DNA from 3 places in the Blautia sp. LMAG:36 genome. Region 1 is predicted to be linked to each of the others. Evidence: predicted binding sites of a transcription regulator. Region 1 holds the regulator's gene; each other region holds the start of a gene.
The links. Region 1 encodes HrcA, which represses chaperone genes, less so after heat shock. Its sites were predicted from a motif close to TGTTAGCACTCNNNNNNNNNGAGTGCTAACA; they were not measured.

Region 1 (6,012 bases):
CTCAAAGGGAGTTTCTGTTGCATTTGCGTTTGTTCTGGCTACCATGCTGATCCCTGAGGTTGTCACAGCCCGCCCGCTGTATGAGTTTATGCAGAAGGTAAAGCTGTATGATACATATCCGGGACTTATCCTTCTTTATATCAGTACCGTTATACCGTTTACGGTTCTGATCCTCAGAAACTTTGTCGGTGAGATCCCGATCTCACTGGAGGAGGCAGCTGCTATTGACGGCGCATCTTTTTCACAGAGACTGTTTACGATCGTTCTGCCGCTGATGAAGCCGGCAATCGCTACGGTTTGCATTATCAACTTTATTACCTGTCTGAATAACTTTTTCACACCGTTGTTTTATTCAAATGGTATTCAGGTACTTTCTGTTTCCATCGTACAGCTTCCGTTACGTGACAACATGTATGGAGTTCCGTGGGATCTGGTCAGCGCCATGGGATGGATCATCCTTCTTCCGATCATTATCTTTGTAGCTGTTTTTGAGAAACAGATCATGGATGGTATCATGGCAGGTGGAGTAAAAGCGTAAATATAATATTTTTAATTTCCAAAAGAGAGGAGAAAACAGATATGTATCAGGCATTTACAGGCGGACTGGGAGGGATCGCACTTGCAAAGCATGGAAAAAGCCGTGCGATCAACGCAGAAAATCCTCATGGAGAAAAAGGCAGAGGCGGTATGGCTGCAAGTCATCTGGGACCGTCCAGAAAAGGAAGCCCGTGTCTCAGGGATATTGAGCCGGGAACTGTGGTAACTCTGGCAGAAATGGAAGGACCGGGACAGATCAATCATATCTGGATCACCGTTGATAACAAGACTACAGAGGCAGATTGCTTTGTACTGAGAGATCTTGTAATCCGTATGTACTGGGATGACGAGGAAACTCCTTCCGTGGAAAGTCCTCTGGGTGATTTCTTCTGCTGCGGATTCGGAAGGGAATGTTTTGTAAATTCTGTTCCGGTGGCTGTTGTTCCAAACAGGGGCTTTAACTGCTATTTCCCGATGCCGTTTAAGAAGAAAGCAAAGATCACACTGGAAAACCAGCATGCAAATAAAATCCCGGCTTTCTTTTATCAGGTAGATTACTGTCTCTATGATGAGCTTCCGGACGATATTGCTTATTTCCATGCGCAGTGGAGAAGGGAACGGTTGACAGAAAAAACAAAAGATTATACAATTTTGGATGGAGTAAAAGGAAAAGGCCATTATATAGGAACCTACATGGCACTTACCACACTGGAACGTTACTGGTGGGGCGAGGGAGAAATGAAGTTTTATATTGACGGAGATGAGGAGTATCCGACCATCTGTGGAACAGGAACGGAAGATTACTTTGGTGGTTCCTGGAGCTTTGCCAAACAGGTGGATGGAAAAACCGTGGAACAGAATTATAACACGCCGTATCTGGGATATCCGTATTATTCTGCCCATGACGAGCTGATCCACAATTTTTATCATAATGATGACTGCCCGCCAATGAGAGGCTTTTACAGATGGCATTTACAGGATCCAATCTGCTTTGAAGAGGATCTTCGCGTTACGATTCAGCAGATAGGCGTCGGATACCGTGGCCTGTTTGAACGACAGGATGATGTGGCAAGTGTAGCGTACTGGTATCAGACACTTCCTCATGCACCGTTCCAGCCGTTGATGTCAAAAGAGGATAGATGGCCCAGATAAAAAGGGTGGTAGAGATTGAAAAAACAGGTATTTTGCGGGGTATTTGCCCTGGCTCTGGCAGTGACAGGATGTGGAGTCCAGAAGAAGGAGGCTGCATCTGATATTGTGCCGGAGAACAGACAGGAACTGACGATCCTTCATGTGGATGCAGGCACAGAAGGCTTTGATTCTTTTATCAGCCAGGCGGAAAAAGATCTTGGAATAAAGATCCATATTGAAAAATGTCCGGCCAATGCGGACAATCGCCAGGCCAAAATAGCAACTCTTCTGACATCAGGAGATGATTCTGTTGATCTGATCACAGTAAATGATGAGATGATATCCGAATTTAAACATAAGGGATTTCTTCTTCCGTTGGAAGATACGGTTATGACAGAGGAGACAGCGGCGAATTTTCTGCAGGAATACCTGAAAGAAATATGCATGTCAGACGGACATATTTTTTCGGTACCGTTCAGGATGGATATCATGGCATTCTGGGTGAACCAGGAATGCTGGATCAGGCTGGTCTGGACAGACTCTCCTGTCTCAGTGATCTTGAGATCCTTCAGAAAAAGCTTCAGAATACGGGAAAATATGCATATGGGGATGCATGGGAGATTTCTTACATATATAATAGTATCAGCGAGTATGTCGATTTTTTCGGAGGAGATTATACAGACTGGACGGATCCGAAAACAAGAGAAGCGGCAGAATATATGAAGCGAATGCTGGATACAGGGATGATATCAGAGGAGAATCTGATCGACCAGCATGACCAGCTGAATGAAAAATTTATAAACGGCCAGTATGGATGTATGTTTATGTATACCGGTGTGTTGAGTACTTTTCAGAATGCAGGCGTGTATAGAAAAGATAAGATCCATATGGCACCATTTCCGGAATTTGACGAGAAGGTGACCAATATCGCAACCTGGCAGTATGTACTGAATAAAAATTCTGATCATAAAGAAGCAGCTCTGAAGTTCCTTCAGTATGTGTCCGGATATGAGGCCAGTAAAAATTACGGACAGCTGACAAAAATGTGTCCGGCAAGACTGGATGTGATCGAGGATAAGAATTTTGATTTGGATGGCATTGAAATGATCCGGCAATATCTGAAAGATTATAAGCTGAAGGCAAGACCACTGTGTGCCGATTCCATAGAAGCTGTTTCGGCTATGGGTACGGAATTTCAGAAATATGTGCTGGGACAGAAAACAGAAGCGGAATTTTTTGCCGGGGCACAGAACTGCATAGACCAGTATTACAAAAAAGCATCGTACTGATGCTTTTTTTGTTTTGAAAAAATAAGAACTTTTTTTCAAAACATATTGACAAATATTTTACATGGTGATATCTTAAAGACTGTAGATGTTAGCACTCCACTAAAATGAGTGCTAACAGATATAAAAAAAGAATCAACATCCGTCAGGAAGAATAAAAAGGAAAGGAGATGGCTTCATGGAAGAGGTGTTGAATGAGCGCAAGCAAAAAATCTTAAAAGCAATCATCAAGACCTATATGGAGACCGGAGAACCGGTTGGTTCCAGGACCATTTCCAAGTATGCGGATCTCAATGTAAGTTCCGCAACGATCCGAAATGAAATGTCAGACCTGACAGATATGGGCTATATCGTCCAGCCTCATACCTCAGCAGGAAGGATTCCTTCAGATAAAGGCTACAGACTTTACGTCAATGAGCTGATGAAGGAGAAGGAAGCAGAGGTTGCAGAGCTGCGAGATCTGATCATTGAGAAGACAGATAAGATGGATAAGGTGCTTAAGAAGGTTGCGAAGGTTCTTGCTTCCAATACCAACTATGCTACCATGGTTTCCGTTCCGCAGTACAGCGGCAACAAGATCAAGTTCATCCAGCTGTCGAGAATGAGCGAGCTTCAGCTTGTGGCAGTGGTTGTCAGTGACAACAACACAGTCCGGAACCAGATCATCAATCTGGATGAGGAAATGGACGACCAGACGATCCTGAAACTGAATCTTCTTCTTAACACCAATCTCAATGGGATCCCGATCCAGGATATCAACCTTGGGATGATCGCCAGACTGAAGGAACAGGCAGGCAGCCACAGCGGTGTGGTGGCAACGGTTCTGGATGCAGTGGCAGCCACCATTCATGTGGAAGAGGAAGATATGGAGATCTATACTTCAGGTGCAACTAACATCTTCAAGTATCCGGAGCTTGCCGATAAAGAGAAGGCAACGGAGCTGATCTCCGCATTTGAGGAGAAGCATGAACTTGCCGATCTTGTAAAAGAACAGATGTCAGATGGAGAGAATACAGGAATCCAGGTTTACATCGGTGATGAGATGCCGATCCAGACCATGAAGGACTGTAGCATTGTAACTGCCAGATATGAACTGGGAGACGGAATGTATGGAACCATCGGTATCATCGGTCCCAAACGAATGGATTATGAGAATGTAGTGGACAGTCTGAAGGAACTGAAGAATCATCTGGATGACGTTTTGAAAAAGAAGAAAACTTAGAAAGGCGGTAGAAAAAAAGTGTCGGAGGAAACAAAGAAAACATCCGAAGAGCAGGAAGCGGAGAAGGAAATCCCCGTAACTGACGGAGATCAGGAAGAAGAAAACCTGACACCGGAGGGAGAAGATCTGCCGGAGGAAGAAAACAATACTCCAGGCGAAGAAGCTGCCTCAGAGGATAAAAAAGAAGAAAAATCAAAAACTTCCTTCTTTGGAAAGAAGAAAAAAGATAAATCTGAGCAGAAGGTGGAGGAACTTACCGATCGCCTGAAGCGTACCATGGCTGAATTTGATAATTTCCGTAAAAGAACGGAAAAAGAAAAATCCAGCATGTACATCATCGGAGCGAAAGAGATCGTTGAAAAGATCCTGCCGGTTGTGGATAACTTCGAAAGAGGTCTTGCACAGGCACAGGAAGGCGATGCTTTTGCAGATGGAATGAAAATGATCTACAAGCAGCTTACCACAACACTGGATGACCTCGGTGTGAAACCGATCGAAGCAGTGGGAAAGGAATTCAACCCGGATTTCCATAATGCAGTGATGCATGTGGAGGATGAAGAGGTTGGAGAGAACATCGTGGTGGAAGAATTCCAGAAGGGTTACACCTACAAGGATTTCGTAGTACGCCACAGTATGGTAAAGGTTGCGAACTAACTGACAACAAACTTTATTTTAACAGATACAGACTAAAACAGGAGGAAAAAATCATGGGAAAGATTATTGGTATTGACTTAGGTACAACAAACAGCTGTGTAGCCGTAATGGAAGGTGGACAGCCGACAGTTATCGCAAATACAGAAGGCGCAAGAACAACACCATCCGTTGTAGCATTCACAAAAACAGGAGAGCGTCTGGTAGGTGAGCCTGCAAAACGTCAGGCAGTTACAAATGCAGACAGAACGATCTCCTCTATCAAAAGAGAGATGGGTACCGATTACCGTGTAACCATCGATGACAAGAAATATTCTCCACAGGAGATCTCAGCAATGATCCTTCAGAAACTGAAAAAGGATGCAGAGGCATATCTTGGTGAGAAAGTAACAGAGGCAGTTATCACAGTTCCGGCTTACTTCAACGATGCTCAGCGTCAGGCTACCAAAGATGCAGGTAAGATCGCAGGTCTTGATGTAAAACGTATCATCAACGAGCCTACAGCAGCAGCTCTTGCATATGGCCTTGACAATGAGAAAGAGCAGAAGATCATGGTATACGACCTTGGTGGTGGTACATTCGATGTATCCGTGATCGAGATCGGTGATGGCGTTATCGAGGTTCTTTCCACAGCTGGTAATAACCGTCTTGGTGGAGATGACTTTGATAAGAAAGTTACAGATTACATGCTTGCTGAGTTCAAGAGAACAGAGGGCGTAGACTTAAGCAACGACAAGATGGCTCTTCAGAGACTGAAAGAGGCAGCTGAGAAAGCTAAGAAAGAGCTTTCTTCCGCAACAACAACAAACATCAACCTTCCGTTCATCACAGCAACTGCTGAGGGACCGAAGCATTTCGATATGAACCTTACAAGAGCTAAATTTGATGAGCTGACACATGATCTTGTAGAGATGACAGCAGAGCCGGTTCGCCGTGCACTGTCTGATGCAGGTATCACAGCTTCTGAGCTTGGCCAGGTACTTCTGGTTGGTGGTTCTTCCCGTATCCCGGCTGTACAGGATAAGGTAAGACAGTTAACTGGCAAAGAGCCAAGCAAGAACCTGAACCCGGATGAGTGTGTTGCACTTGGTGCTTCCGTACAGGGTGGTAAACTTGCAGGTGATGCAGGTGCCGGTGATATCCTTCTTCTGGATGTTACTCCGCTGTCTCTGTCCATTGAGACAA
Region 2 (6,012 bases), on a different contig from region 1:
CGTGGGGATCGAGGTCCCGAACAAGGAGAACAGCCCGGTCATGCTGAGGGATCTTCTTCAGTCAGAGGAGTTTAAAAATGCAAAATCCAAGCTGTCCTTTGCAGCAGGTAAGGATATTGCCGGAAAACCGGTAGTGGCAGATATTGCCAAGATGCCGCATCTTCTTATCGCCGGAGCAACCGGCTCCGGAAAATCCGTCTGCATCAATACGCTGATCATCAGCATCCTTTATAAGGCTACACCGGATGAGGTGCGTCTGATCATGATCGATCCGAAGGTGGTGGAGCTCAGTGTATATAATGGGATCCCGCACCTGTTCATTCCGGTGGTCACAGATCCGAAGAAAGCGGCCGGTGCGCTGAACTGGGCTGTTTCCGAGATGACCAGTCGTTACAATGCCTTTGCGGAATATGGGGTACGTAATCTTGGAGAATATAACAAAAAGGTTGCCAATATGCGGGTCCCGGAGGGAGAAAAGGCACCTGAGAAGATGCCGCAGATCGTGATCATCGTGGACGAGCTTGCGGATCTTATGATGGTTGCGCCGGGAGAAGTTGAGGATGCGATCTGCCGTCTGGCCCAGCTGGCACGTGCAGCAGGTATCCATTTGATCATTGCTACCCAGAGGCCATCGGTCAATGTCATCACAGGTCTGATCAAGGCCAATATGCCGTCCAGGATCGCATTTTCCGTATCTTCCGGTGTGGATTCCAGAACGATCCTGGATATGAACGGTGCCGAGAAGCTTCTTGGCAAGGGCGATATGCTGTTTTATCCTCAGGGGTATCAGAAGCCGGCCAGACTGCAGGGTGCTTTTGTTTCAGATGAGGAGGTCAGTGCAGTCGTAGAATATGTTTCTGACAAAAACCAGGGTGCTGTTTATGATACCTCCATCGAGAAGCAGGTCAATACAGCCGGTGTCCCGGGAGGAGCCGGCGGCGGTGACAGAGATGTCTATTTTACAGAAGCCGGTAAATTTATCATTGAGAAGGAAAAGGCCTCCATCGGTATGCTCCAGCGTATGTTCAAGATCGGATTTAACCGTGCGGCAAGGATCATGGATCAGCTTTGTGACGCAGGAGTGGTAGGTCCGGAGGAAGGAACCAAGCCAAGGAAGGTTTTGATGTCAGCAGAAGAATTTGAGAATTATCTGGAGGAGAACGGCGGATGAAAATAAGTATCCTGACAGTAGGGAAGATCAAGGAAAAATATCTGCGGGATGCCATTGCGGAGTATTCCAAGCGCCTCGGGCGTTACTGCAAGCTGGAGATCATAGAAGTGTCCGACGAAAAAACACCGGATAATGCCAGCGAAACAGTAGAAGATGCCATTCGGAACAAGGAAGGGGAGCGTCTTCTTAAATATATCCGGGATGATGCGTTTGTGATCACTCTGGAGATCGGAGGCGAACAGCTGACCTCTGAGAACTTCGCACGGAAGATCAACGAGCTGGGAATACGTGGGACCAGCCATATCCAGTTTGTGATCGGCGGCTCTATCGGTCTTGGAAAAGAAGTACTGAAGAGATCAGACTATGCTTTAAGCTTTTCGAAGATGACATTTCCTCATCAGCTGATGCGTGTGATCCTTCTGGAACAGATCTACCGTAGCTATCGTATCATCAGCGGAGAGCCCTATCATAAATAATATCATACTACATATCTGCAAATATCTTGACAATTTTCGGATATGTAGTATGATAAAAAAAGAGTAGCACTCGGAGCTTAAGAGTGCTAATAATCACAGAAAGAAGGAAATGAATATGGCATTAAAACCAGTTGCAGACAGAGTTATCGTAAAATATTTTGAGACAGAAGACAAAACCGCATCCGGCATCGTACTTCCGGAAAGCTCCAAGGAGAAAACCCAGCAGGCAGAGGTTATCGCAGTAGGTGGCGGTAAGGTCGTAGACGGTAAAGAAGTACCGGTACAGGTAAAGCCGGGCGACCGTGTGATCTACGGAAAATACACAGGAACCGAGATCAAATATGAGGGTGAGAAATATCTGGTGATCAACGCTGATGATATTATTGCCATCGTAAAAGACTGATGAAGAATTTTTATCGTAATTTTCTGAAATTATGCTCCATGCTGGTGCTGCAGAATGTAGTGACCTTAAGTGTCAATCTTGCGGACAACATTATGCTTGGAGCCTTCAGCGAAACTGCATTATCCGGTGTGACCACCGTAAATCAGGTACAGTTCGTCTTTCAGCAGCTACTTATGGCGCTGGGAGACGGACTTGTCATATTCGGAAGTCAGTACTGGGGAAAGAAAGAGACAGAGCCGGTAAGGAAGATCGGTGCCTGGGCCATGCGCACAGGCTTTTTTATTGCCCTTATGCTGTTTATCCTGGCCAGCCTTTTTCTAACACAGCTGCTGGGGCTTTTTACAACAGACCAGACGATTATCGAAGGCGGTCTTTCCTATCTGGCGATCATCCGGTTTACTTACTTTTTCTTTGCGGTGACGCAGATCCTGCTTGCTACACTGCGCTGTGTGGAAATTGCAGGGGTTGCCTTCGGGCTTTCGGTAATGACTTAAGTGTAGTAATGGTAGGAATGTCCTATCAGATGCCGACAAACGGTGGTATCATCCGGGGAAGCGGAAGCATTGCCTATTCCATGAAGGTGGACCTGATCAGTACCTGGGGGATCGTGATCCCTCTGTCCATGTTTATGGCATTTGTGGTTAAGGCATCTCCGGCAGTGGTGGTATGCTGCCTGAATGCAGATCAGATCTTTAAATGTGTGCCTGCATTTTTGAAGTGCAATTACGGACACTGGATCAAAAATATGACGAATTAAGGAAATATATATAGATCAGAGGCAAGATACAGAAAATTTATCTTGACGCCTGTGTGATCTGTATGTAGAATAAATACAAGCTTTAACGAAATGCAGTAAAAAAATCTCTGAAGAGCCAGGGACAGCTTGACAAAGGTAATATGGTATAGTATTATTTTACCTATATCATATTAAACTGGTGGGAAAAGAGGAATACTCACTGAAACACAGGAGGAACAGGAAATGAGAAAAAAAGTACTGGCAGCGCTTCTGGTAGCTGCAGTGGCAGGAACAACTGTTATGTCAGGAATGACTGCTTTTGCAGCAGAAACAGAAGGAACCAAGGCGGAAGGCGGAAATATTACCATTGCAGAAACAGCAGATCCGCAGAACATCAATCCGCTTTATGTTGTGGATCAGACAAGCTTCGATATGATGCAGGCACTGTACAGCCCGTTTTTTGAGATCGTGAACGGAGAGATGTATTACGGAAACGGACTTTGCGAAAGTGTAACAGCCAATGATGATGCCAGCGAATTCACACTGAAGCTCAAAGACGGACTGAAATGGCATGACGGTCAGCCGATTACAGCCGATGATGTGGTATTCACCATGCAGGTGCTGGTAGATGAGAAGCAGAATGTTCCGTATTCTTCTTACGGATACGTTAATGACAAGGCAGTAGAGGCAGAGAAGGTTGATGACCTTACAGTCAAGATTTCCCTTGGATCATCTTCCGCAGGATTTCTTGGTGGACTGAGCCAGGTTTACTGTATTCCGAAGCATATTTATGACGGCGTGGAGAATATCGGAGAAAGTGATCTCAACAATGAACCGGTGGGAAGTGGTCCTTTTAAGTTCGAGGAATACAAATCCGGAGAGTATTATAAAGTAACAAAATTCGATGACTATTTTGATGATGTAAATCTGGATTCCATCACCTTCAAGATCGTAAAGGATTCCAGCTCCGCCAATGCGGCACTTGCAAGCGGAGATCTGGATGCACGTCTGATCAGCGCAGATGATTACGATACCGTCAGTGCTTACGATAACGTAAACATCAATACCTATAATTCCGGACGTGTCAACGCCATGTTCATGAATGAGCTGAACGAAGATCTTCAGGATGTAAAGGTACGTCAGGCGATCGCATACGCACTGAATAAAGAGGAGTTCTGTCAGTTTGCTTTCCTTTCCGAGGATTATGCAGAGCCTGCAGATTCTATTTTTACACCGGATACACTCTACTATACAAAACCGGACAATACCTACGACAATGATCCGGCTAAAGCACAGGAGCTCCTTTCCGAAGCAGGAAAGACAAGTCTTTCTCTGAACCTGATGTATATCTCCACAGATAAGACAATGGAGAGTGAGGCTCTGTATGTACAGTCTGCCCTTGCCAATGTAGGAATCACCATCAATCTTCTTCCTACAGATGAGTCTACCTTCAAGAATAAGACAAAGGATACGGAGTGTACAGATTATGATCTGGTACTGAGCTTCTACACTCTGGGAGAAGAGCCGAGCCTTTATGCAGACATGAGTTCTTCCGTCAGCCGTTCCAACTATTCCAGGATCAAGGATACAGATCTGGATGCATTGTGGGAAGAGGGCAACAGTACTGCAGATGAGACAAAACGTGGCGAGATTTATAAGGAGATCCAGAATACGATCAATGATAACATGTATATCTATCCGATCGCTTATTCCAATGGTTTCTATGCGGTAAGTAAAGATTTCGGAGGCTTTGATGAATGTCTGTTAAAAACTATTTATTATGATTATTCCAAGATCTACACATTGGAGAAATAAATAATTTTATAGCGGATGAATACCGGAAACAGAAAGAGGCTGACGCGTTTTTGCGCCAGCCGATTTCCTGTTTTCGGGGAAAATAAAGGAGGTACATTTTGAAGAAGATCGTAAACCGTCTGATACAGTGTATTCTGACACTGTTTATTGTCTCTGTTCTCTGCTTTGCACTGACAAAAGCAGCGCCCGGAGATCCTGTCCTGACTTATGTGGAACCAAATATGAGTGAAGAATATATCCAGAACCTGAGAGAAAGCCTGGGACTTACAAAGCCTGTCTATGAGCAGTACTTTCTGTGGCTGGGAAGGATCCTTCACGGGAATTTCGGAAATTCCCTGATGAATAACCGACCGGTCCTGACACAGATGCTGGAGAGGCTTCCCGCAACCGTGATCCTAATGGGAACCAGCATGCTGCTTGGTTTTCTCATTGCCATTGTACTGGGCCTGTATTCCGGAAAGAATAAAAATGGTGTTCTGGATAAGATCACCAGCATGTTCTGTTATGTAGGTATCTCCATTCCTACGTTCTGGTTCGGTATCATGCTGATCTATCTCTTCAGTGTGCATCTCCATATCCTGCCAAGTATCGGTATGCATTCAGACGGCAACCGTTCCTTAGGAGATCTGATCCTGCATATGGTCATGCCCTGCGCAGTTCTGACCTTTGCAAATGCGTCACAGTACATCCGGTATTTAAGAAGCAGTACCATTACGGAAATGTCCTCCGATTATGTTATGGTGCAGAAGGCTTACGGAATGAAAGAGTCTGGAATCCTTTTCCGGCATGTACTGAAAAATGCCATGCTTCCTATGATCACAGTTCTCGGAATGAGCTTGCAGTCTCTGGTTTCCGGTGCCATTATCACCGAGCAGGTTTTTGCATGGCCGGGAATCGGTCAGCTGGCAGTGACCGCTGTTATGCAGTATGATTATCCCCTGATCATGGGAATCACCATGTTTACCGCGCTTCTCGTGGTGCTCGGAAATCTTCTGGCAGATATCCTGTATGCTGTCTTTGATCCGAGGATCCGCAAAGCAGGATGTTAGGAGGTAAAGGGACATGAGAGAAAATATCTGGAAAAATATCAAACTTGGTTTTAAGACAAATAAACTTGCAGTGGTAGGTGCAGCAGCGATCATCCTGCTGGCACTGATCTCCATTTTTGCCTTTTTGTATCCGGTAGATCCCAATGCCATCAGCGCCACAGAGCGACTGAATGCTCCATCCATGGCTCACCTTTTCGGTACGGATGATATGGGACGGGATTATCTGGCTCGCTGTATTTACGGAGGAAGAGCATCCCTTCTGGTGGGCTTCCTTTCCATGGTGCTTTCTACAGCCCTTGGTGTGATCATCGGTTCCATCAGCGGTTTTGTGGGAGGAACGGTGGATGCAGTGCTGATGCGTC
Region 3 (6,012 bases), on a different contig from region 1:
AAGCACTGGCAGAAAAGAAAAAGGAAGAAGCCAAAGCAGCAGGAGAAGATCCGGATGCGGAGGAAAGTGAAGCTTCGGCAGCTTCGGAGTCTTCAGAGAACACGCCGGATACAGAAGCTGGAATGTCAGAGGAGCCTGATAGTGCTCAGCCTGAGGAAACCATAGAGCCGGCAGAAGAAACGGAGTCAGCGGATGTGCAGGAGAATACAGATGTACAGGAAAATACAGATGCACAGGAACCTGCAGATACCCAGGAGCCTGCTGAAAACTCTGTTATAGAAGTAAACGGAGAACAGTCAGGGCCTCAGAATACCGATGAGGCAGATACATCTGGAGATAGTCAGACAGAGACACCGGATTCCGCAGATACAGCAGCAGACGCTTCTGAAAAAAATGAGGAACCGACATATTCGGCATCTGCATACACGGAAGATGGAAGTGGAATTCTGGATTTTGGTTCCGTGGAAGAAGGATATACGGAAATTCCGGAAGCACAGATGGTTACTATCAAAAATAACGGAACCGGCGATCTTAATTTTAAAGAGATCGCCCCGGAGAATTTCATGGCTGCGGATATTAATGATGCGCCATTAAAGAGTGGTGAAAGTGTTACTGTGTGGGTAAAACCACGAGAAGGTCTGAAGGCTGGGGAATACAAAGATCTGATCACGTATCAGACAGAAGAAGGTGCCGATGTCTTCTTTGAAGCGGACTTTACAGTAAAAGAACCGGAAAATAAAAAAGCCGAAGATAATGAAAATAATGAGCAGACAGATCCCGGGGAAACATCGGACCCTGCAGCGGAAAAAATATACAAGCTAACTGCGGATCCGACAGAACTGCCTTTTGATGATCTGACTGCCGGTTATGAAAAGGTAGAAACAACAAGTACAGTCACGATCAAAAACGAAGGTACAGAAGCTGTGACGTTAGTACAGCCTGAGTCGGAGTTTTTTGATATTGCGCCGGTCAGTGAAGTGGAGAGTAGCGGAAATATCCAGTTGGCGCAGGGAGGAGAGCAGACCTTTACCGTACAGCCTAAGCTTGGACTCTCTGCAAAAGATGATCCATACGTGGAAGAGCTTGTATTTGCTTCTGATGAAAGCACGGAAGCATCTGCTACAGTGACGGCTTCGGTTATGGTAAAGACAGAAACACCAAAAACAGTTACTGCAACAGTGAAACCGGAAGGTCCTCTGAAGTTTGGAACACTGGAACAGGGCTATGAGACTGCGCCGGATGCACAGCCTGTAACCGTAGAGAATACAGGTACAGAGGCTATCCGGATCCAGCTTTCTGCTCCGGAGGATTATGAGGTGGGAGAGCCTTCTGCGGAAGTGCTCAATCCCGGAGATAAGGCGGCAACCTTTACCGTACAGCCCAAGACCGGTCTTCAGGTCGGAGATCACAGCGATACGATTTCTGTGACAGATCAGAATACCGGAAACACACTGGCTGAAGTCCGGCTGGAATTTACAGTTTCGGAGCCGGAACCGGAACCGGAACCCAATCCCGGTCTTTCGGTAACAGATAGTCTGGAGTTTGGAACCAAAGAGGAAGGCTATAAGGAACTTCCTGATGCGAAGAAAGTTACAGTTACCAACACCGGAAATACAAAGATCGTTCTGAAACAGCCTTCATCAAATGCATATACAATTGGTACACTTTCCGCCACAGAGCTGGAAGCAGGAGATAATGCAACCTTTAGCGTACAGCCGGTCAGCGGACTTTCACAGGGGGAATATCTGGAAGACATTGTGATCGCCAATGATGCAAATGTGGAAGCTTATGTAAATGTCCATTTCAGTGTTACAAAGAAAAAAACAGATAACGGTAAGAAGGCGAATAACCTTACAGGCATCAAAAAGCCATCCGATATCAAAGATCTACCCAATGGAACCCAGAAAACCCAGAAAGCCCTGAAGCTTCCGGGAACAGTAAAGATCACTACAACAAAGGGAGAGCAGAAGGCATCTGTTAAATGGGATGTTAAGGGATCTTCTTATGATCCGTCTTCTGCAGAACGTCAGATATTTAATGTAAAAGGTACCGTCATTCTTCCGGAGGGGGTTAAGAATCCCAACAAGATCAGTACAGTGATCGCAGTAAGTATTACAGTAAATGGATATCAGGGCACGGAAGCCGCTGCATCGGACAATAAGATCACAGGCATTGATTCCAATGGCAAGTATGATACCAATACAAAGATCACCTTTACAGCAGCTGGTGCAGGAATGGATAATACAAACCCGCGTAAGGGAGATACCAGATATCAGCCGAAGAGCTGGAAGATCACAGAGACCCGTACCTGGGATGGAGAGCCTTATACTGCAACATTCCGTGTCAGCAAGCCGGGAAAATATACTCTGAAAGTTACCTTTGGACAGCAGAAATACGACGGCTCCAGCTGGAAGGATACCGGTACACAGTCAGAAAGTACGGTTACTTTTACGGTATCACAGGCAGCAGTTCTTACTGCGACTCCGAGTCCGGCAGTGACACAGACAAATCAGAAATCTGCAGTGCAGACGGGAGACAGTACACCGATCATGACATTTGTGATCATTTTGATCGTGGCTGTGGTATGTATTGGAGGAATCCTTGTATATCGTAGAAAGAAAAAATAAGAACAGAATGTAGAAGATAGTTTTACAGCACCCTCCGTACAAAAAATGTACGGAGGGATTTTTTTGCACATAGAGATCCGTTTTACATGCTGTTACTAGCACTCTATAATGATGAGTGCTAAATTTTTCTTGACTTTTGTAAAAAGTCGTATTAGTATATATTTATTGAAAAAAACAACAGGTTTCCGGCTCTGTCGGAACATCAGAAATAAAAATAAAAACAAAAGGAGAGTGACATATATGTCAGCAAAACATGGCAGTTTATCAATCAACAGTGAAAATATTTTTCCGATTATCAAGAAATGGTTATATTCCGACCATGATATTTTTGTAAGAGAGATGATCTCCAACGGATGCGATGCGATCACCAAACTGAGAAAGCTGGAAGTTATGGGAGATTATACATTCCCGGAAGGTTACAAACCGGCTGTAAATGTTATCGTTGATCCGGATCAGAAAACTTTGAAGTTTATCGATAACGGTATTGGTATGACAGCAGATGAAGTAGAGGAATATATCACACAGATCGCTTTTTCCGGTGCCACAGAGTTTCTTGAGAAATATAAGGATAAAACAACGGATGATCAGATGATCGGTCATTTCGGACTTGGATTTTATTCTGCATTTATGGTTGCAGATGAAGTTCATATTGATACTCTCTCTTACAAGGAGGGTTCCACACCGGTACATTGGACCTGTGACGGTGGTACGGAGTATGAGATGGCAGACGGAAACAAAACAGAACCGGGAACAGAGATCACTCTTTTCCTCAATGAGGAAAGCCTGGAGTTTGCCAATGAATATCGTATGAGAGAGGTTATCGAGAAATACTGTTCTTTCATGCCGGTAAATATCTATCTTTCCAAAGCAAATGCTGAACAGGAGTATGAAACGATCGATGAGGCAGATCTCCGTGAAGATGATGTGGTAGTTGAGCATATCCATGAGGATGCCAAGACAGAGGAAAAGGAGAATGATAAAGGCGAGAAAGAAGTTGTGGAAGTTTCTCCTGCCAAAGATAAAGTAAAGATCAATAAACGGCCGGTATCCTTAAGCGATACACAGCCGCTCTGGATGAAACACCCAAATGAGTGCACGGATGAAGAGTATAAAGAATTTTACCGTAAGGTATTTATGGATTACAAGGAACCGCTGTTCTGGATCCATCTGAACATGGACTATCCGTTCAACCTGAAGGGTATCCTGTATTTCCCGAAGATCAGGACAGAGTATGATTCCATTGAGGGAACCATCAAGCTTTATAATAATCAGGTATTTATTGCAGATAACATCAAAGAGGTGATCCCGGAATTCCTTCTTCTTCTGAAAGGTGTGATCGACTGCCCGGATCTTCCATTGAATGTTTCCCGTTCTGCACTGCAGAATGATGGTTTTGTGAAAAAGATTTCTGAATACATCACCAAGAAAGTAGCAGATAAGCTCACCGGAATGTGCAAGACAGACAGAGAGTCTTATGAGAAGTACTGGGATGATATCAGCCCGTTTATCAAATTTGGTTGCATCAAGGATGCGAAATTTGGTGAGAAGATGAACGATTATATCCTCTTTAAGAATCTGGATGGCAAATATCTTACCCTGAAAGACTGCATTGAGGAAAATAAAAAAGAAGAAACAAAAGCAGCTGAAGAGGAGAAGACAGAGGAGAAAGCTTCTGAAGGATCCCAGAATGAGGAACCGGAAAAAACGGTGATCTATTATGTGACCGATGAGGTACAGCAGAGCCAGTACATTAATATGTTCCGTGAAGCGGGTAAAGATGCTGTACTGCTGAAGCATGTGATCGATTCACAGTTTATTTCCCATCTTGAACAGCAGGATCAGACGATCCAGTTCAAGAGAATTGATGCAGATCTGACAGAAGAGCTTCGTGAAGACGGAAAAGCGGATGAAGCAACAGTCAAGACACTTACTGAGGTGTTCCGTAAGAATCTTGGCAAGGATAAACTTGAAGTAAAAGTAGAGAAGCTGAAAAATGAGGGAACTGCAGCGATGATCACTCTTCCTGAGGAGAGTCGCCGTATGCAGGATATGATGAAAATGTACAATATGTACGGAATGGATCCGAATATGTTCGGTGGTCAGGAAGTACTTGTACTGAACGCAAATCATCCTCTTGTAAGATTTATAGCAGAAAATCAGGGATCAGAGTATGTTCCGGTGATCTGTGAACAGCTTTATGATCTTGCAATGATGAGCCATAAACAGCTTTCTCCTGAAGAAATGACAAAATTTGTAAAGAGAAGCAACGATATCCTTATGGTCCTTACAAAATAAAACGACATATAAAATGATCGAAAGGCTTTGCCCGTAATGGGGCGAAGCCTTTGCTTTTTTTATAACAATATGTGTATCTTTAACACAATTATAGGAATTTTAAATAAAATAATAGCTATTAAATAAAAATAACCTGTAAAATATGACTAAAAATTTAAATTAGTATCTAATATGTATAAAATAAATTTTCAGAAGAAAGCGAAAAATATAGATAACTGTCGTATTATACATAAGGGAGTGCTTTTAAAAAGAGAAAAAAATGAAATGGAGGAACAAATGTATGAAAAAGGTGTATGGATTGATCAGAAGACTTGGTGCAAATTCGAAATACAAAGGATATTTTTTCGTTGCGGAAGCGGTAAAGATTTCCATGGGGTATCAGTATAAACCATTGCGGATCACAAAGGACATTTATCCATGCCTGGCGCGGAAGTACAGATCAACACCTACCAATATTGAGCATGATATCAGAACAATGGTAAATGTGTGTTGGGAAGGAAATAAAAAACTGCTGGATGAGATTGCAGGATATCCTCTGGAATACAAGCCTACCAACAGTGAATTTATTGATATGCTTGCGTATTACCTGAGGGAAATAGAAGAAGAGAATTGACTATAGCCTTTCAAAAAGAATCTGATTCCTGGACAGAAAGCTCAGGATCATATCATCCCAGAGCTGCTCTGGGCGTTTATCCATAGAGAATGTTTTAAGAGAGGTTCCGGTAGTACAAAGAAGGCTGTTATTTTTAAATTGAAGATTTAAGAATAGTCCGTCTATCTGTTCGGAGGAAATTCCGAAATCTGTATTTCTCATTGCAGCTTCAACTCCACTCCGACTTAAATGCAGCACGATCCTGAAGCTTAAGGGCGTACGCTTACCGCGGATCACAGACCAGCAGAAAGGTCTGATGTCCTTCCAGAGAGAATGTGTCCGGCCGTGCTCTGTGAGTCTGTTCATGCTGTCTGTATCAAAAAAATCTTTCTGAAGCCTGCCATCAATGGTAAAAGTATTAAAAGTAGTCACAGTCGCTTCGGACAGACAGAATTTGTCAAATACTTCTCCTATAAAAAGTTTGTTTGTGAAATCCCG

Region 2: the regulator HrcA is predicted to act here: its motif matches at 1,709-1,739, upstream of groES (co-chaperone GroES).
Region 3: the regulator HrcA is predicted to act here: its motif matches at 2,721-2,751, upstream of htpG (molecular chaperone HtpG).

The regions. Positions count from the first base shown of each region.
Region 1 covers NZ_NALB01000003.1:512,351-518,362, forward strand. The annotation lists gene CCC17_RS02590 (carbohydrate ABC transporter permease) at 1-538, shown strand, start outside; gene CCC17_RS02595 (glycoside hydrolase family 172 protein) at 580-1,689, shown strand; gene CCC17_RS02600 (ABC transporter substrate-binding protein) at 1,705-2,391, shown strand; gene CCC17_RS02605 (ABC transporter substrate-binding protein) at 2,298-2,957, shown strand; gene hrcA (heat-inducible transcriptional repressor HrcA) at 3,133-4,176, shown strand; gene grpE (nucleotide exchange factor GrpE) at 4,195-4,830, shown strand; gene dnaK (molecular chaperone DnaK) at 4,884-6,012, shown strand, end outside.
Region 2 covers NZ_NALB01000010.1:188,439-194,450, forward strand. The annotation lists gene CCC17_RS13330 (FtsK/SpoIIIE family DNA translocase) at 1-1,171, shown strand, start outside; gene rlmH (23S rRNA (pseudouridine(1915)-N(3))-methyltransferase RlmH) at 1,168-1,647, shown strand; gene groES (co-chaperone GroES) at 1,763-2,050, shown strand; gene CCC17_RS13345 (MATE family efflux transporter) at 2,050-2,544, shown strand; gene CCC17_RS14925 (hypothetical protein) at 2,574-2,807, shown strand; gene CCC17_RS13350 (ABC transporter substrate-binding protein) at 3,030-4,601, shown strand; gene CCC17_RS13355 (ABC transporter permease) at 4,700-5,650, shown strand; gene CCC17_RS13360 (ABC transporter permease) at 5,664-6,012, shown strand, end outside.
Region 3 covers NZ_NALB01000007.1:56,054-62,065, reverse strand. The annotation lists gene CCC17_RS09810 (hypothetical protein) at 1-2,627, shown strand, start outside; gene htpG (molecular chaperone HtpG) at 2,868-4,922, shown strand; gene CCC17_RS09800 (sporulation initiation factor Spo0A C-terminal domain-containing protein) at 5,203-5,535, shown strand; gene CCC17_RS09795 (DUF5721 family protein) at 5,536-6,012, opposite strand, start outside.